One region of the Microbacterium sp. S1037 genome, then DNA from elsewhere that is predicted to be linked to it. Evidence: predicted binding sites of a transcription regulator. Region 1 holds the regulator's gene; the other holds the start of a gene.
What was found. Region 1 encodes LexA, which represses DNA repair genes until DNA is damaged. Its sites were predicted from a motif close to TCGAACANNTGTTCGA; they were not measured.
Positions count from the first base shown of each region.

Region 2: a site for LexA is predicted at 3,589-3,604, ahead of ACMW4R_RS16110 (DUF222 domain-containing protein). Genes of this name have one in related genera too.

Region 1 is NZ_JBLWIG010000001.1:2,104,859-2,111,893, forward strand. Features, by position in the region: gene ACMW4R_RS09510 (S9 family peptidase) at 1-305, opposite strand, end outside; gene ACMW4R_RS09515 (hypothetical protein) at 350-1,372, opposite strand; gene ACMW4R_RS09520 (hypothetical protein) at 1,467-2,474, opposite strand; gene lexA (transcriptional repressor LexA) at 2,558-3,247, opposite strand; gene ACMW4R_RS09530 (LysM peptidoglycan-binding domain-containing protein) at 3,506-3,856, shown strand; gene ACMW4R_RS09535 (histidinol-phosphate transaminase) at 3,896-4,981, shown strand; gene hisB (imidazoleglycerol-phosphate dehydratase HisB) at 4,978-5,592, shown strand; gene hisH (imidazole glycerol phosphate synthase subunit HisH) at 5,589-6,239, shown strand; gene priA (bifunctional 1-(5-phosphoribosyl)-5-((5-phosphoribosylamino)methylideneamino)imidazole-4-carboxamide isomerase/phosphoribosylanthranilate isomerase PriA) at 6,286-7,032, shown strand; gene ACMW4R_RS09555 (SseB family protein) at 7,016-7,035, shown strand, end outside.
Region 2 is NZ_JBLWIG010000003.1:220,351-227,385, reverse strand. Features, by position in the region: gene ACMW4R_RS16125 (peptidoglycan DD-metalloendopeptidase family protein) at 1-828, opposite strand, end outside; gene ACMW4R_RS16120 (inositol monophosphatase family protein) at 1,042-1,842, opposite strand; gene ACMW4R_RS16115 (phytoene desaturase family protein) at 1,904-3,484, shown strand; gene ACMW4R_RS16110 (DUF222 domain-containing protein) at 3,615-4,460, shown strand; gene ACMW4R_RS16105 (HNH endonuclease) at 4,427-5,065, shown strand; gene ACMW4R_RS16100 (PLP-dependent aminotransferase family protein) at 5,127-6,572, opposite strand; gene ACMW4R_RS16095 (pyridoxamine 5'-phosphate oxidase family protein) at 6,654-7,035, shown strand, end outside.

The sequences.
Region 1 (7,035 bases):
GCGTAGACGCGCTGGTCGGTCTTCTCGACGTAGAACAGCTCACCGTCGTCGGACGCCGTCCACGCGCCTCCGCCGTATTCGTGCACCGCGGAGCGGGCGTTGGCGGGAGCGGGGAGCACGGTCTCGACGGTTCCGTCGACGCGACGCCGTTTCACCGCGACGCGACCCGCTTCGGCGGGCACGGACTCACCCCACCACACCTCGTCGCCCACGAGCCGTGCGCCGTCGATACGCGGCGAGGACTGCGCCACCGACTCGGGTGTGATCGGTGAGGGCCAGGAACCGTAGGGGAGGGTGTCTGCCATGGATCCACTCTAAGGAGGGGCGCCGACACCCGCCTCGCCCGTGCTCACTGCGAGACGGTGCGCTTCTGCACGCCCAGACTTCCCACCCAGTCACGGATGACCTGGCGTTGCGCATCGTCGCACGTGTAGCCGTAGCCCACGCTCACCTCCCAGTAGGAGGAGCTGTCGATGGGCACCACGTGGTCCAACGTCCACCCGTCGAGGAAGGTCAGCGCGTAGCAGTCCGCCATCGTCTCCGCATTGCCGCCGAAGGCGGTGAGTGCGGATGCCGTGGCCTCGGGGTTGGTGAACTGCAGCACGTGCGAGTACTCGTGGTACGCGACTCCGGTGCGCATCCAGTCCGTCAGTGTCGAGGTGTCGCGGGTGTCGCTGCTGACGTGGACGACGAAGGGATCCGCGCTCGAGACGCAGGCCATCGCCTCGAGGCCGCACGGGCGGTTGCTCTCGTCATATGTCATGGTCACCCACCCGTGACCGAGCGAGTCGAGCGCGGCTTCCCACGGGCTCCCCGTCGCGTTCGTGGAGGCCATGGAGCGCGCGGCCTCCACGCGGTTGGCCAGCTTCGTCGTGAACATCTTGACGTCGGTGATGTCACGTTCCATCGTCACGACACTTTCCCGGTGCACCCAGGCGCTGTGGGCGAACCCCTCGACCTCGCTCCAGGGCACGAGCGACGCGTACGGGAGGCCCACGAGCGGATCGATTGTCGCATAGAGCTCCTGCATGGCCGCGCCGAACTGCTCCTTGCGATCGAGCTGCGCCCGCTGCTCCTCGAGCTCACGCTGCTGGTCGGTTATCTGCTGCTGTTGATCCATGATCTGCTTTTGGGATGCAGCGAGTTGCGCGCTGAGCCAGAAGAACCCCGCACTTGCGGCGACGACGAGCAGTGCGAGGCCCGAACCGAGGATGACGGTGCTGCGGCGGGGCCGCGATCGCGGGGCGGGCGCGTGGTCATCGCCGGGAGCGCGCGTCTCGGTGGGTGCCGGCTCGGCGGGGCCGAGGGCGGTGGGTGCCGCGGTGTCGCCCTCGGCGGAAGAAGGATCGCCAGGGGCGGGGTTGGTAGACACGGGGCTCGCTTCCGATTGCGCTTTCGGTCATGGTAACGGCCGGATGCGGCCATCCGTGGTCGTCGCAAGATCGCCGGGCGTCGACGTCGGATGCTCAGCTGCTCGGCCCGGCCGGGCTCAACGGGGCGCCCGTCCGGTTCGTGCGCCGTGCGACGATGACGCCGACCGCGAGGAGGAGGACCCCCGCGGCGAAGACCACGCCAGACGACCCGACGAGTGACGTCAACAGTTGGCGGACGATGGCGGCGACGCCCGCGGGATCGAGACCGCTGGCGGCGGCGGTGCGGGCGACGACGTCGGGCGCCGCAGCCGCACCGATCAGAAGGATTCCGGAACCGACGGCGATCGCCAGTCCGGTGCCGATGATCGCACGTCCTCTTCGCTGTCCGACGAGGGCTCCGCCCGCGAGGAGGACCACCGCCAAGGCGGGTAGCAGCACGCCCGCCGCGGTGGCGATGACGTAGCCGGCGCGCAACACGCGCAACGGCGCGCCGTCGCCGACGATGACCACGCGATCGACACTCGGGATGAGAGCCGCCACGGGGGAGCCCTGCAGACTCAGTTCGTCGGTGATCGCCGACACCACCCCGCCGACCTGTATCCCGAGGCCGTCCGGAGTCAGCACGATGATGCCGCCGCCGTCCGACGTCGCTCCGAACACGAGAGCGCGGTGGGAGGTGCGCACCACCGCGGCCCAGACGCTCGAGAAGCGGTCCGAGCGGACCACTTCCGTCACGGCGCGCTCCGTGAGCGAACGCGCCGCCGCCGCGGTCGGGCGGCCGAGAAGCTCCAGCGCCCGCGCCGCGGTCGGTGGCACCGCGGCGTCTGACGCGGACGCGTCCAGTGATCCGGTGATGGCGCTCGTCGCTTCGTCGATCACGAGGCTCTGCACTCGTGGGTCGGCGGCAAGGGGGGTGAGCGTCGCCGCGAAGGCATCCTCGTCGACGAGCTGAAGTCGCGCCCACGCCGCGACGAGGGCCAGGGGCACCGCGAGGACCGCGAAAGCCAGCAGAACGACGGATGCCACGGCACGGATCCTCAGCCGGGCCTTCGGCGTGGCGCTGCCGAGGCTCGGCGCGAGGGAGAGGTGTCCGTCAGGCATGGCGTCATTGTCGTGGGTCGGGCCGTGCCACGGAGACATCACGGCGCGCCGGACTCGCCACCGGGCCGCGCCGCCAGAGGGCGTCAGACCGCGCGCAGCACCGCCACGACGCGGCCGAGGACGACGGCTTCGTCGCCCAGGATCGGCTCGAACGCGCTGTTGCGGGGGAGCAGCCAGGTGTGACCGTCGCGGCGGCGGAAGGTCTTGACCGTCGCCTCGCCGTCGAGCATCGCCGCGACGATCTCGCCGTTCTCGGCGGTCGCCTGAGAGCGCACGACCACCCAGTCGCCGTCGCAGATCGCGGCATCGATCATCGAGTCGCCCGACACCTTGAGCATGAACAGCTCGCCCTTGCCGACGAGCTGGCGGGGGAGGGGGAAGATCTCCTCGACCTGCTGGTCGGCCGTGATCGGGACCCCGGCGGCGATGCGTCCGACGAGGGGGACGAGGGCCGCGTCACCCAGCGCCGGGGCGGTGTCGGCCGGGTTCTCGGCGGCGGCGCCCGGCAGGTCGATGAGCACCTCCATCGCGCGCGTCTTGCCCGGATCGCGGCGCAGGTAGCCGCTGAGTTCGAGCTGATTCAGCTGGTGGGTGACGCTCGAGAGCGACTTCAGTCCGACCGCGTCGCCGATCTCGCGCATGCTCGGCGGGTAGCCGTGCCGCGCGATGGAGCGCTGGATCACCTCGAGGATCGCGAGCTGCTTGTCGCTGAGGTTCTTGCGCCGCCGGGTCTGCGGTCGTTCGCGGCCGGCGGCGGTCGTCGCGTCGGTCATCTGAGCTCCCCTCGCGCCGCGCGTTCTGCGGCGGAAATTCGAATGTCGGAGGTTGGTGATGAGGTCTCCGTGTCGAAACCGTATCCGGTTGACGACCCGAATGACACGGAGCCTCACGCGTGTCGCGTTCGATTCGTCTCCGATCACAGCCGGTGTTGACACTCGAAAGTATCGAAGATAGATTCGGAATACAGATTCGCACCACCGCCCTCCCGGCCGAGGGTGGGGTGCGAATCTCTCCCCACCAAGGAGCACACCATGAGCAGCATCACCCCCACCGCCCCCACCACTCGCCTGCGTCTGACCGCACGTGGTCGTCGCGTCGTGGCGTTCCTCGCCGCGCTGCCCGTGGTGGTCGCTCTCGCCATCGCCGTCGTCGGCGGCGGGTCCGCGCTCGCGTCGAGCGAGAGCGGCGCTCCGAGCGGCTCGTTCGCCGAGATCACCGTGATGAGCGGCGAGACCCTCTGGTCGATCGCCGAAGACGTGGCTCCCCAGGCGGATCCCCGCGACGTCGTGGCGCAGATCTCGCGCCTGAACGCCCTCGACGGCGGAGCGGTCTCGGCGGGCCAGCGCATCGCCATCCCCACCGAATACCTCGCCGCGCCCTGAGGCGTCGGCTGATCGTCGCGGCGGCCTACCATTGGTGAGGTGACTGTGCGCCTCGACGACCTCCCTCTCCGCGATGACCTCCGCGGGATGACGCCCTACGGCGCTCCGCAAGCCGCTCTGCCTGTGGCCCTCAACGTGAACGAGAACACGCACCCCGTTCCGGCGGAAGTGGCCGACGACATCCTGGATGCCGTCGCCCGGGCGCTGCGCGACGTCAACCGGTATCCCGACCGGGAGTTCACCGGCCTCCGTGAGGCTTTCGCCGGCTACCTCGGTCACGGCCTGACGCCCGAACAGATCTGGGCGGCCAACGGATCGAACGAGGTGCTTCAACACATCCTGCAGGCGTTCGGCGGGCCCGGACGGACGGCCATGGGCTTCGCGCCGACCTACTCGATGTACCCGATCCTCACGCGCGCAACCGGGGCGCGCTGGATCGCGGGAGACCGCGCGCACGACTTCACGCTCAGCCCCGAGTCGGCCGCAGCCCAGGTGCGAGAGCAGCGTCCCGACATCGTGTTCCTGTGCGCGCCGAACAACCCCACGGGGACGCCGCTTCGACTCGACGTCGTCGAGGCGGTCTACGACGCGACCGACGGGATCGTCATCGTCGATGAGGCCTACCAGGAGTTCGCGCCCCGCGACGAGCCGTCCGCTGTCACCCTGCTGCCCGGTCGTCCTCGACTCGTCATCTCGCGCACCATGAGCAAGGCCTTCGCCTTCGCCGGTGCGCGAGTGGGCTACCTCGCCGCCGACCCGGCGTTCGTCGACGCCCTGCGCCTCGTGCGGCTCCCGTACCACCTGAGTGCTCTCACCCAGGCTGCGGCGACTGCGGCGCTCGGCCACGCCGACACCATGCTGTCGATGGTCGACGAGATCGTCGCTCAACGCGATCGGATCTCGGCCACGGTGTCGGCTCTCGGCTACTCGGCGCACGAGTCGTGGACCAACTTCGTGCTCTTCGGGGGTGTCGCCGACCCCGCCGCCACCTGGAAGGCGTTGTACGACCGCGGCGTCCTCATCCGCGACGTCGGTATCGCGCACCACCTGCGCGTGACGGCGGGCACGGCCGACGAGACGACCGCGTTCCTCGATGCCCTCGCCTCGGTAGGATCGCGGTCATGACCGGCCCCGCCACGCCCCGCACCGCTTCTCTCACGCGAGAGACGAGCGAGTCGCACATCGAGCTCGAGCTCGACCTCGACGGACGCGGTGCCAGTGACATCCAGACCACGGTTCCGTTCTTCGATCACATGCTGACGGCGTTCGCCAAGCACTCGCTGACCGACCTCCGCGTGCGCGCCACCGGCGACACGCACATCGACGCACACCACACCGTCGAAGACACCTCGATCGTGCTCGGGCAGGCGATCCGTCAGGCGCTCGGCGACAAGTCGGGCATCGCACGCTACGGCGACGCCTTGGTCCCCCTGGACGAGGCGCTCGCCCAGGCGGTCGTCGACATCAGTGGCCGCCCCTACCTCGTGCACACGGGCGAGCCCGCGGGCTTCGAGCACCACCTGATCGGTGGTCACTTCACCGGCTCGCTCGTTCGGCACTCGTTCGAGGCGATCTCGATCCACGCGGGTCTGACGGTGCACGTGCGCGTCCTCGGGGGGCGCGACCCGCACCACATCGCCGAGGCCGAGTACAAGGCGCTCGCGCGGGCGTTCCGCCAGGCGAAGGCGCTCGACCCGCTGGTCGACGGCATTCCGAGCACCAAGGGCGCACTGTGACGTCCAGGCCGCTCGTCGCTGTCCTCGACTACGGTTCCGGCAACGTCCACTCCGCTGTCAAAGCGCTGATCGAGGCCGGTGCCGATGCGCGACTGACCTCCGACCGCTCGCTGTTGCTCGACGCCGACGGCTTGCTCGTCCCGGGTGTCGGCGCGTACAGCGCGGTGATGGGTGCCCTGAACGAGAGCCGCGGCGGAGAGATCATCGACCGGCGTCTCGCCGGCGGTCGGCCGGTTCTCGGCATCTGCGTGGGCATGCAGGTCATGTTCGAGCGCGGCATCGAGCGCGGGGCCGACACGGAGGGTCTGGGGGAGTGGCCCGGTACCGTCGCCGAGCTCGAGGCTCCGGTGCTCCCGCACATGGGCTGGAACACCGTGGCATCCGGAGCCGGTTCGCGCCTGTTCGACGGGATCGAGAACGAGCGCTTCTACTTCGTGCACTCCTACGCGGCGCAGGAGTGGTCGCTCGAGGTCACCCCGCCGTTCCCCGAGCCCGTCCTGACCTGGTGCACCTACGGGGCGCCGTTCCTCGCGGCGGTCGAGAACGGGCCGCTGTCGGCGACGCAGTTCCATCCCGAGAAGTCGGGCGAAGCCGGCATCCGGCTCCTCGCCAATTGGATCGACGGGCTGCGCACGACTACTGTGTGACCTCGTGCCCAGGCTCGGCGAGATGCGCCGACGGGTCCGAGGAGCCATGAACGATTTCGCGTCCACGCCCGAACTTGTGCTGCTTCCGGCGGTCGATGTCGCCGACGGAAAGGCCGTCCGCCTCACCCAGGGAGAGGCCGGCACCGAGACCAGTTACGGCGACCCCGTCGACGCCGCGGCGGACTTCGCTCGCCAGGGCGCGCAGTGGATCCACCTCGTCGACCTCGACGCGGCTTTCGGTCGAGGCAGCAACGCGAACGTGATGCGCAAGGTCATCAAGCAGGTCAAGGGCGTGCAGGTCGAGCTCTCCGGCGGCATCCGCGACGACCGCTCGCTCGAGGCGGCACTCGAGAGCGGCGCGAGCCGCATCAACCTCGGCACCGCGGCGCTCGAGAACCCCGAGTGGGCAGCCGACGTCATCAACCGCTACGGCGAAGCGATCGCCGTCGGTCTCGACGTCCGCGGGACCACGCTCGCGGCGCGCGGGTGGACCCGCGACGGCGGCGACCTCTGGACCGTCCTCGACCGCCTCGAGGACGCCGGCTGCAGCCGCTACGTGGTCACCGACGTCACCAAGGACGGCACGCTCCGCGGCCCCAACATCGAGCTGCTGCGCGAGATGACGCAGCGCACGCCGAAGCCGATCGTCGCTTCGGGCGGCGTATCGAGCCTCGACGACATCGCGGCGCTCCGCGAACTCGTGCCGCTGGGCGTCGAGGGTGCGATCGTCGGCAAGGCGCTCTACGCGGGCCAGTTCACGCTGGCCGAGGCACTGGATGTCGCCGGACACTGACGA
Region 2 (7,035 bases), on a different contig from region 1:
GCCGACGGTCATCAGGCCGACGAGACCCATCACACCGACCGAGAACGACGCGGCCGCGATGCGTCGGCCGTTCCGGCGCGTGCGGGGAGCCGCGGCGGCGGGGAGTCCCTGAGTGACCGGCTGGGTGGGAGCGGCGACCTTGGGGGCCGACTGCACGGGGGTCTCGCCCGTGAAAGCGAAGAGGCGGGCGGCCGCCTCGAATTCGTCGACGACGTCGCTGTCAGCGGGCGCGGCCGCGGCCGGACCGAAAGAAGCACCCGTGGGAGCGTCCTGCGCGGCCTCGGGCTTCACGGTCTGGGGCTGCGCCTCGGACGCGACCGTGTCCGCGGCCTTCGCGGCGACCGAGGGCCGACGACGGGTCCGCCGGGTGGCGGGAAGAGTGATGGGAGAGGTCGGCAGCGCGACCGGGGTGGTCGCGGTCGCGGGCTCGGCGCTCTGCAGGATGACCGCGACGTCGCCCTCGTCGGACTGACGCTCGTCGACGACGGTCACCGACAGGGCATCAGCGTCGGCGTCGGCGGAGGAGGAATCGGATGCCAGGACCTCGACGCCGGCCTCGGCGGGGCGCTGCTCGGAAACCGGGGTCACCTCGGCCGCACGGGTCGACCGGCGGCGGGGAGGGAGCGTGGGCTCGATCGTCGCCGCGATGACCGTCTCGACGACGGCCGCGGCGACCTGCTCGACCATGGCCGACTGGGCGGCCACCTCGGCATCGACCGGGGCGGGTTCGCTGGGGGTGGCGGCATCCGGAGTCGACTCATCCAGGACGGCGGGAGCGGTGCGGCGGCGCATCTCGGCCCGCGTGAGCTGCGGGGTCGAGGCGGGCACGGCGGTGGGTCGACTGGATCGCCGGGTGCGGGCGGGCTCAGTCTCTGGGGCTTCTGACGGCAACGCGCGATGGCTCTCGTGTCGTGTCGCAGGCGCGACGGCTTCGGGCTTTCGGGGCTTTTGCCATTTCCGCTTGTTCGGGTCGCGAAAATAACGATCGGGTAAACAGACTAACCCGGCGGGACTGTGAATGCCATGAGTACGGCCCCGATCTCACCTGTCGTAGTCGAGCAGCTCCTCGAGGCGCGGGAAGAACGCGGGGCCCGCGGCGATGACCATTCCCTTGCCCGGACGGCCTCCGGGAGCACCGCCGAGCACCCCACCCGCCTCCTCGACGAGGAGCGCCCCCGCCGCGTGATCCCAGGGATTGGTGCCCTTCTCGTAATAGGCATCCATTCGTCCGGCGGCGACCGAGGCGAGGTCGAGCGAGGCGGCCCCGATGCGTCGCACGTCGCGCGCGATGGGCATGACGCGGCCGAGTTGCGCGAGGGTGGGCGCGTGCGTGGCGGGGTCGTATCCGAAACCGGTGGCGACGAGACCTCCCGCCTCCCCCACATCGTTCGTCACCGCGAGACGCGTGTCACCGAGCCAGGCGCCCCCGCCGCGTGAGGCGCGGAACATCTCGCCGGTCAGGGGGTTGCAGACCGCACCGGCGAGCGCGACCCACTCGGCCGGATCGGCGGGACCCTCGACGGCGGCGATGCTGACCGCCCACGCCGGGATGCCATAGGCGTAGTTGACGGTGCCGTCGATCGGGTCGACGACCCACGTGACCCCGGTGGCGCTCTCCGTGGCCGCGGACTCCTCGCCGAAGAACCCGTCCCCCGGACGCACGCGCTCCAGCTCGGCGCGCACGAACGCCTCGACCTCGCGGTCGGCGGCGGTGACGATGTCGGCAGCGGCCGATTTGGTCGCGGCGACCGTCACTCCTTCTTCTCGGCGGCGACGTGCGAGGTCACCGGCCTCTCGGGCGATGCGGGTGGCGATGTCGAGCAGTTCCGCGGCGAGGGTCATGGCATCCACGCTACTGCGCCACCCCCTCGGTCGAATCCGTCGTCGTCGTTAGCGTGGGGGCATGACCGCTTCGGAAACTCGCCGGTACGACGTCGTCATCGTGGGAGGAGGGCACAACGCCCTCGTGGCCGCGGCCTACCTCGCCCGGGCAGGGCGATCGGTGGTGGTTCTCGAGCGAGCGGATGCCGTGGGCGGCGCCGCCGTGTCGGAACGACCGTGGGCGGGGGTCGATGCACGGCTGTCGCGGTATTCGTACCTGGTGAGCCTGCTCCCGCAGAGGATCATCGACGACCTCGGCCTGCGGATCGACCTGCGGCGCCGCCGATACTCGTCGTACACGCCTGATCCGGCGGATCCGTCGCGCGGCATCCTGATCGACACACAGGATGCCGAGGCGACCGCCGCCTCGTTCACCCGGACGTTCGGCGACGCCCGCGAGGCCGAGCGGTACGCGGCGTTCGGAGAGCGACTGAGGCCGCTCGCACGCGCCGTCTTCCCGACGATGACGGATCCGCTGCCAACGGAGGACGAGGTCCGGGAACGGCTGGGGGACGACGAGCTGTGGTCCGCCCTGACCTCGCGACCACTCGGCGACCTGCTGCGATCGTCGTTCGAGAGCGACCTCGTCCGCGGGATCGCGCTGACCGACGGGCTCATCGGGACCTTCGCGTCGTCGGACGATCCGTCGCTGGCGCAGAACCGTTGCTTCCTCTACCACGTCATCGGCGGCGAGACCGGCGACTGGGACGTCCCCGTGGGCGGGATGGGCGCCGTCACGGCCGAGCTCGAGCGGGTCGCGCGCGAGGCCGGAGCCGACATCGTCACGGGGATCGACGTCGTGTCGGTCTCGCCCGACGGCGAAGTGCACGGCGTGACCGACCGGCCCGAGGTGTTCTACGGCTCACTGGTGCTCAGCGGTGTCGGAGAAGCAGTGCTCGCGCGGCTCCTGACCGCCGGCGGGACACCCACCTCGGTCGACGAGCCGGAGGGGGCACAGGTGAAGGTCAACATGCTGCTGTCGCGGCTTCCGCGTCTGCGCGATCGCTCCGTCTCGCCCGAGGCGGCGTTCGCGGGCACCTTCCACGTCAACGAGACCATGACGCAGCTCGACTCGGCCTTCGTCGCGGCGACGGGAGGGATGCTGCCCGACCCGCTGCCGCTGGAGATTTACTGCCACTCGCTCACCGATCCGTCGATCCTCGGCGAGGAGCTGCGCGCGAGCGGGGCGCAGACACTGACGCTGTTCGGCCTTCACGTGCCGCACCGCCTCATCGACGGCGCCGACCCCGTGGCTGCCGGCGCGCGCCTGTTGGCGGCGGCGCAGCAGTCCCTCGACGCGGTGCTCGACGAACCGCTGCGGGACTGCATCCTGCGGGCACCGGACGGCCGTCTGTGCATCGAGGCGCGCACCACGGCGGATCTCGAGGAATCGCTCAACATGGTCGGCGGGAACATCTTCCACGGCGGACTGTCGTGGCCCTGGCTGCCTGCTCCCGCCGCTACCCCGGCCGGGCGATGGGGCGTCGCGACAGCACACTCGCGCGTCCTGCTGTGCGGGTCGAGCGCGCAGCGCGGCGGCGCGGTGAGCGGGATCGGCGGGCAGAACGCGGCGATGGCGGCATTGGAGATTCTCGCGGGGTGAGGAGGGTGGGGGCGCTCGAGGTCGGAGGCCTCGAGTGCGACGGCGACGGCGCGCGCGTACTCGGGTGAGATTCCGCGACAGCGGGGTGAGTTCGATGGAGAGATTCGAACATAGTTTCTATCGTGGAGCCATGACCGATCTCCTCGCTCCCCCCTCTCCCATGGGGCCGAGTCCCGACGACGGCGACCGCCTCCGCGCGCTGGTCGCCGAGATCCGCGCGGTCACCGCCGATGTCGCGCGCCTGCAGGCCACGCTGATCAGGCGGCGAGCAGAGGTCATGCAGATCGCGCTCGCAGAGGTCGCACGGGCAGGCTCCCGCGCGTCACGAGGACGCGAGATGCCGATCCGTTCGGCGGCTCTCGAGATCGCGGTGGCGACGAAGTCGCACGACCTGACGGTCCAGCGAGAGCTCGACGACGCGTACACGCTGACCGAGAAATTCAGCTCAACGGTCGATGCGCTCGAATCGGGTCGCATCACGCTCCGGCACGTTCAGGCGGTGCTCGAGACAGGGGTCGTCATCGACGACGACGAGACGCGAAGAGGGTGGGAGGAGGTCGTTCTCTCCCGCGCGGAACGAGACTCCCCGGCGCGCGTGCGGGCCTTCGCGCGCGAACTCGCGGAGAGTGTTCAGCCGGAGGGGATGACAACTCGGCATGCCCGCGCAGCACGAGCGCGGGGAGTGAGCGTTCGCGACCTCGCGGACGGCATGGCCGAGCTGAGCGTCATCCTGCCCGCGACCGTGGCCTATGGCATCCGGGACCGTCTGCGCCGACAGGCCGCGGTGATCCGGGCGTCGAGCAGAGCGGTGGCTGGAGACGGCGGAACCGACGAGCTCGCGACGGGCGGGCTCCCCGGTGACACCGCGACAGCGGCCGATCGCGCGACCCCTTCACGGGCGGACACCCCTCGGCTTCCCCTGACGAGCGGACGCTCGCGCAGATCGGGGCCGATCTCTGCGCCGACCTTCTCCTGACGGCCGCTCCGACGATCGACCCGACGACCGAGGCGACGTGTCCCGGCGGGCTCGGCGCGATTCGCGCTCAGATCCAGATCACCGTGCCCGTGCTGACGCTCCTCGGGCACACCGACGCGGGTGCGGCCGTCGCCGGGCGAAGTCCCATCGACCCGGAGTCGGCACGGCACCTCGCTGCCCACGCTCCGGGGTGGGATCGCGTCCTGTGCGACCCCGTCACGGGCACGGTGCTCGAGGTCGACCGTTACAGCCCGTCCGCCGTCCAGCGCCGCTACCTTGCTGCGCGCGACCAGCACTGTCGCGCTCCGGGGTGCCGTGCACCGCTGACCCGGTGCCAGCTCGATCACAATCACGAAGCACAGCACGGCGGCGCGACCACGCTGACGAACCTGTGCCACCTGTGCGTGCGGCATCACACCCTCAAGACCGAGACGGCGTGGAGCGTGACTCAAGAGCCGGACGGCACGCTCCACTTCCGCAGTCCCCTCGGGCAGCGCGTGACCGAGACTCCGCCGCCGCGGATCATGTTCCTTCCGGATTCCGACGGAGCGGGCGAGGGCCACACGACAGGGACCTCGACCCCGCCGGACGCCGCGCCGTTCTAACCGGAAGCGACAACCTCGAACAGACGTATCCGGAAGCGAGGCGAGAAGTCTTGCCAGGCCGTCAGCGCGCCTCTATCCCTTCCTCTTCCCCTTCGTCGCCCGCGACATGTGCCCGGAGGACGTCGATCATGGCGCCGACCGCCTGCATCAACACGACGGTCGACGGCTCGGCGTACCCGAACACGAAACCCGCGGGAAGCGGCGCAGACGCAACGCCAGCCGCATACCGTGACAGCGGTTCGACCCGCACACCGCTCTCAGCCATGCCGGCCACGATCGCGCGCTCCGTGTCGAGTCCCTGTCCGGGGAGCAGGACCACGGCGTGCAGTCCACCGTCCGTCGCCACGAGTTCGACCCCCGGCACGCTCGCGAACGCCTCGAGCAGCAGCCGTCGGCGATGCCGGTAGTCGCGCCGCCGTCGGGCCGTATGGCGGGCGAGCGCACCCTCAGCGAGGTACAGCGCGAGCGCATGCTGCTGCACGAGAGAGACCGGGAGATCGAGGTCCTCCCGTGTCGCGCGGATGCGCTCACCCACCGCCCCGGAGGCAACGACCCACCCGCACCGCAGCGCCGGCGCCAGGACCTTCGACATGCTGCCGATCAGCACCACGCGCGACGGATCCAGGAGCGCCAAGGGCGGCAGGGGTGCCCGCCCGTGCGGGAACTCACTGTCGTAGTCGTCCTCGACGACGATCACGTTCTCCTCTGCGGCCCAGGCCAGAAGGACCGCCCGCTGTTCGGCATCCAGTCGGCTGCCCAGCGGGTAGTGGTGATTCGGCGTCACGATCAGCGCGTCGAGATCGCGGTGCTGAGCGAGGGCGTCGAGAGCCAGCCCCGATCCCACGCGCACGGGGATCGGCACGGAGTCGATACCGAGACGCCGAAGGACCATGCGCACGCGAGGGTAGCCCGGGTCCTCGATGCCCACGCGGAGTCGCCCCCGACCGCGCTCGGATCCGAGCGCGAGCAGGGTCAGCAGCATCGCATCGCTCGTGCCGGCGGTGACGATGACGTCGTCCACCGCGACCCCGAGACCGCGGGTGCGCCCGAGGTGTCGCGCGATCTCGGTCCTCAGCGCGCGAAGGCCCTGAACGTCGTCGACATCCGACGCCGGATCGAGGGCTGCGGCCCGCCGCCAGGCCGAACGCCAGGCTGCGTCGGAGAGCCCCTCGGTGCGGGGACGACCGGGACTGAGATCGACGTCGTCATGCGACACGGCCGCGGGGGCCACCGTCGACGCGGGTCGCTCGGCGGAACGGGGGACGACATCGGCGACGACCGTCCCTCCTCCCGGAATAGCGAGGAGGTAGCCCTCGCCCGCGAGGATCTCGTACGCCGCCACGACGGTTCCCCGTGCGACCCCTAGATCGGCGGCGAGGGCACGCGTCGAGGGCACGGGCTCTCCCCCTCTCACGCGCCCCTCGAGAACGGCGGCTCGCACGCCGTGCGCGATTTGCTCGTGCAGGGGCACGATGGAGCGTCGATCCAGGATGCCGAGGGAGATCACCGGGACAGTGTGTCACTGGTCCATCAGAAACGGTGTGAACTGGCCTATGTCCTAGACCAGTCGACCCGATGGAATCGGAGGATGATCGACCTCCCTCTCACCGCTCAGACCCGCATCCGCCGCGAAGCCCACCACCAGGTCACCGACCGCGCGGCCCTGTACGACGTGATCGACGGTGCCCTCTCCGGCACCATCGCGATCGTGCGCGACGATCGCCCCGTGGCGCTCCCCATAGGCATCGGCCGCGACGGAGACGACCTCCTCATCCACGGATCGACCGGGAGCGACTTCTTCCGCCGGATCGCCGCGGGCGCGCCGGTGTGCGTGACGGTGACGCACCTCCTGGGTCTGAAGTACGCGCGCTCCCTCTTCGACAGCTCGATGCGATACCGGTGCGCGGTCGTGCACGGGGTGGCATCCGTGGTCCCCGCCGACGAGAAGGAGGCGGCGCTCCTGACGCTGT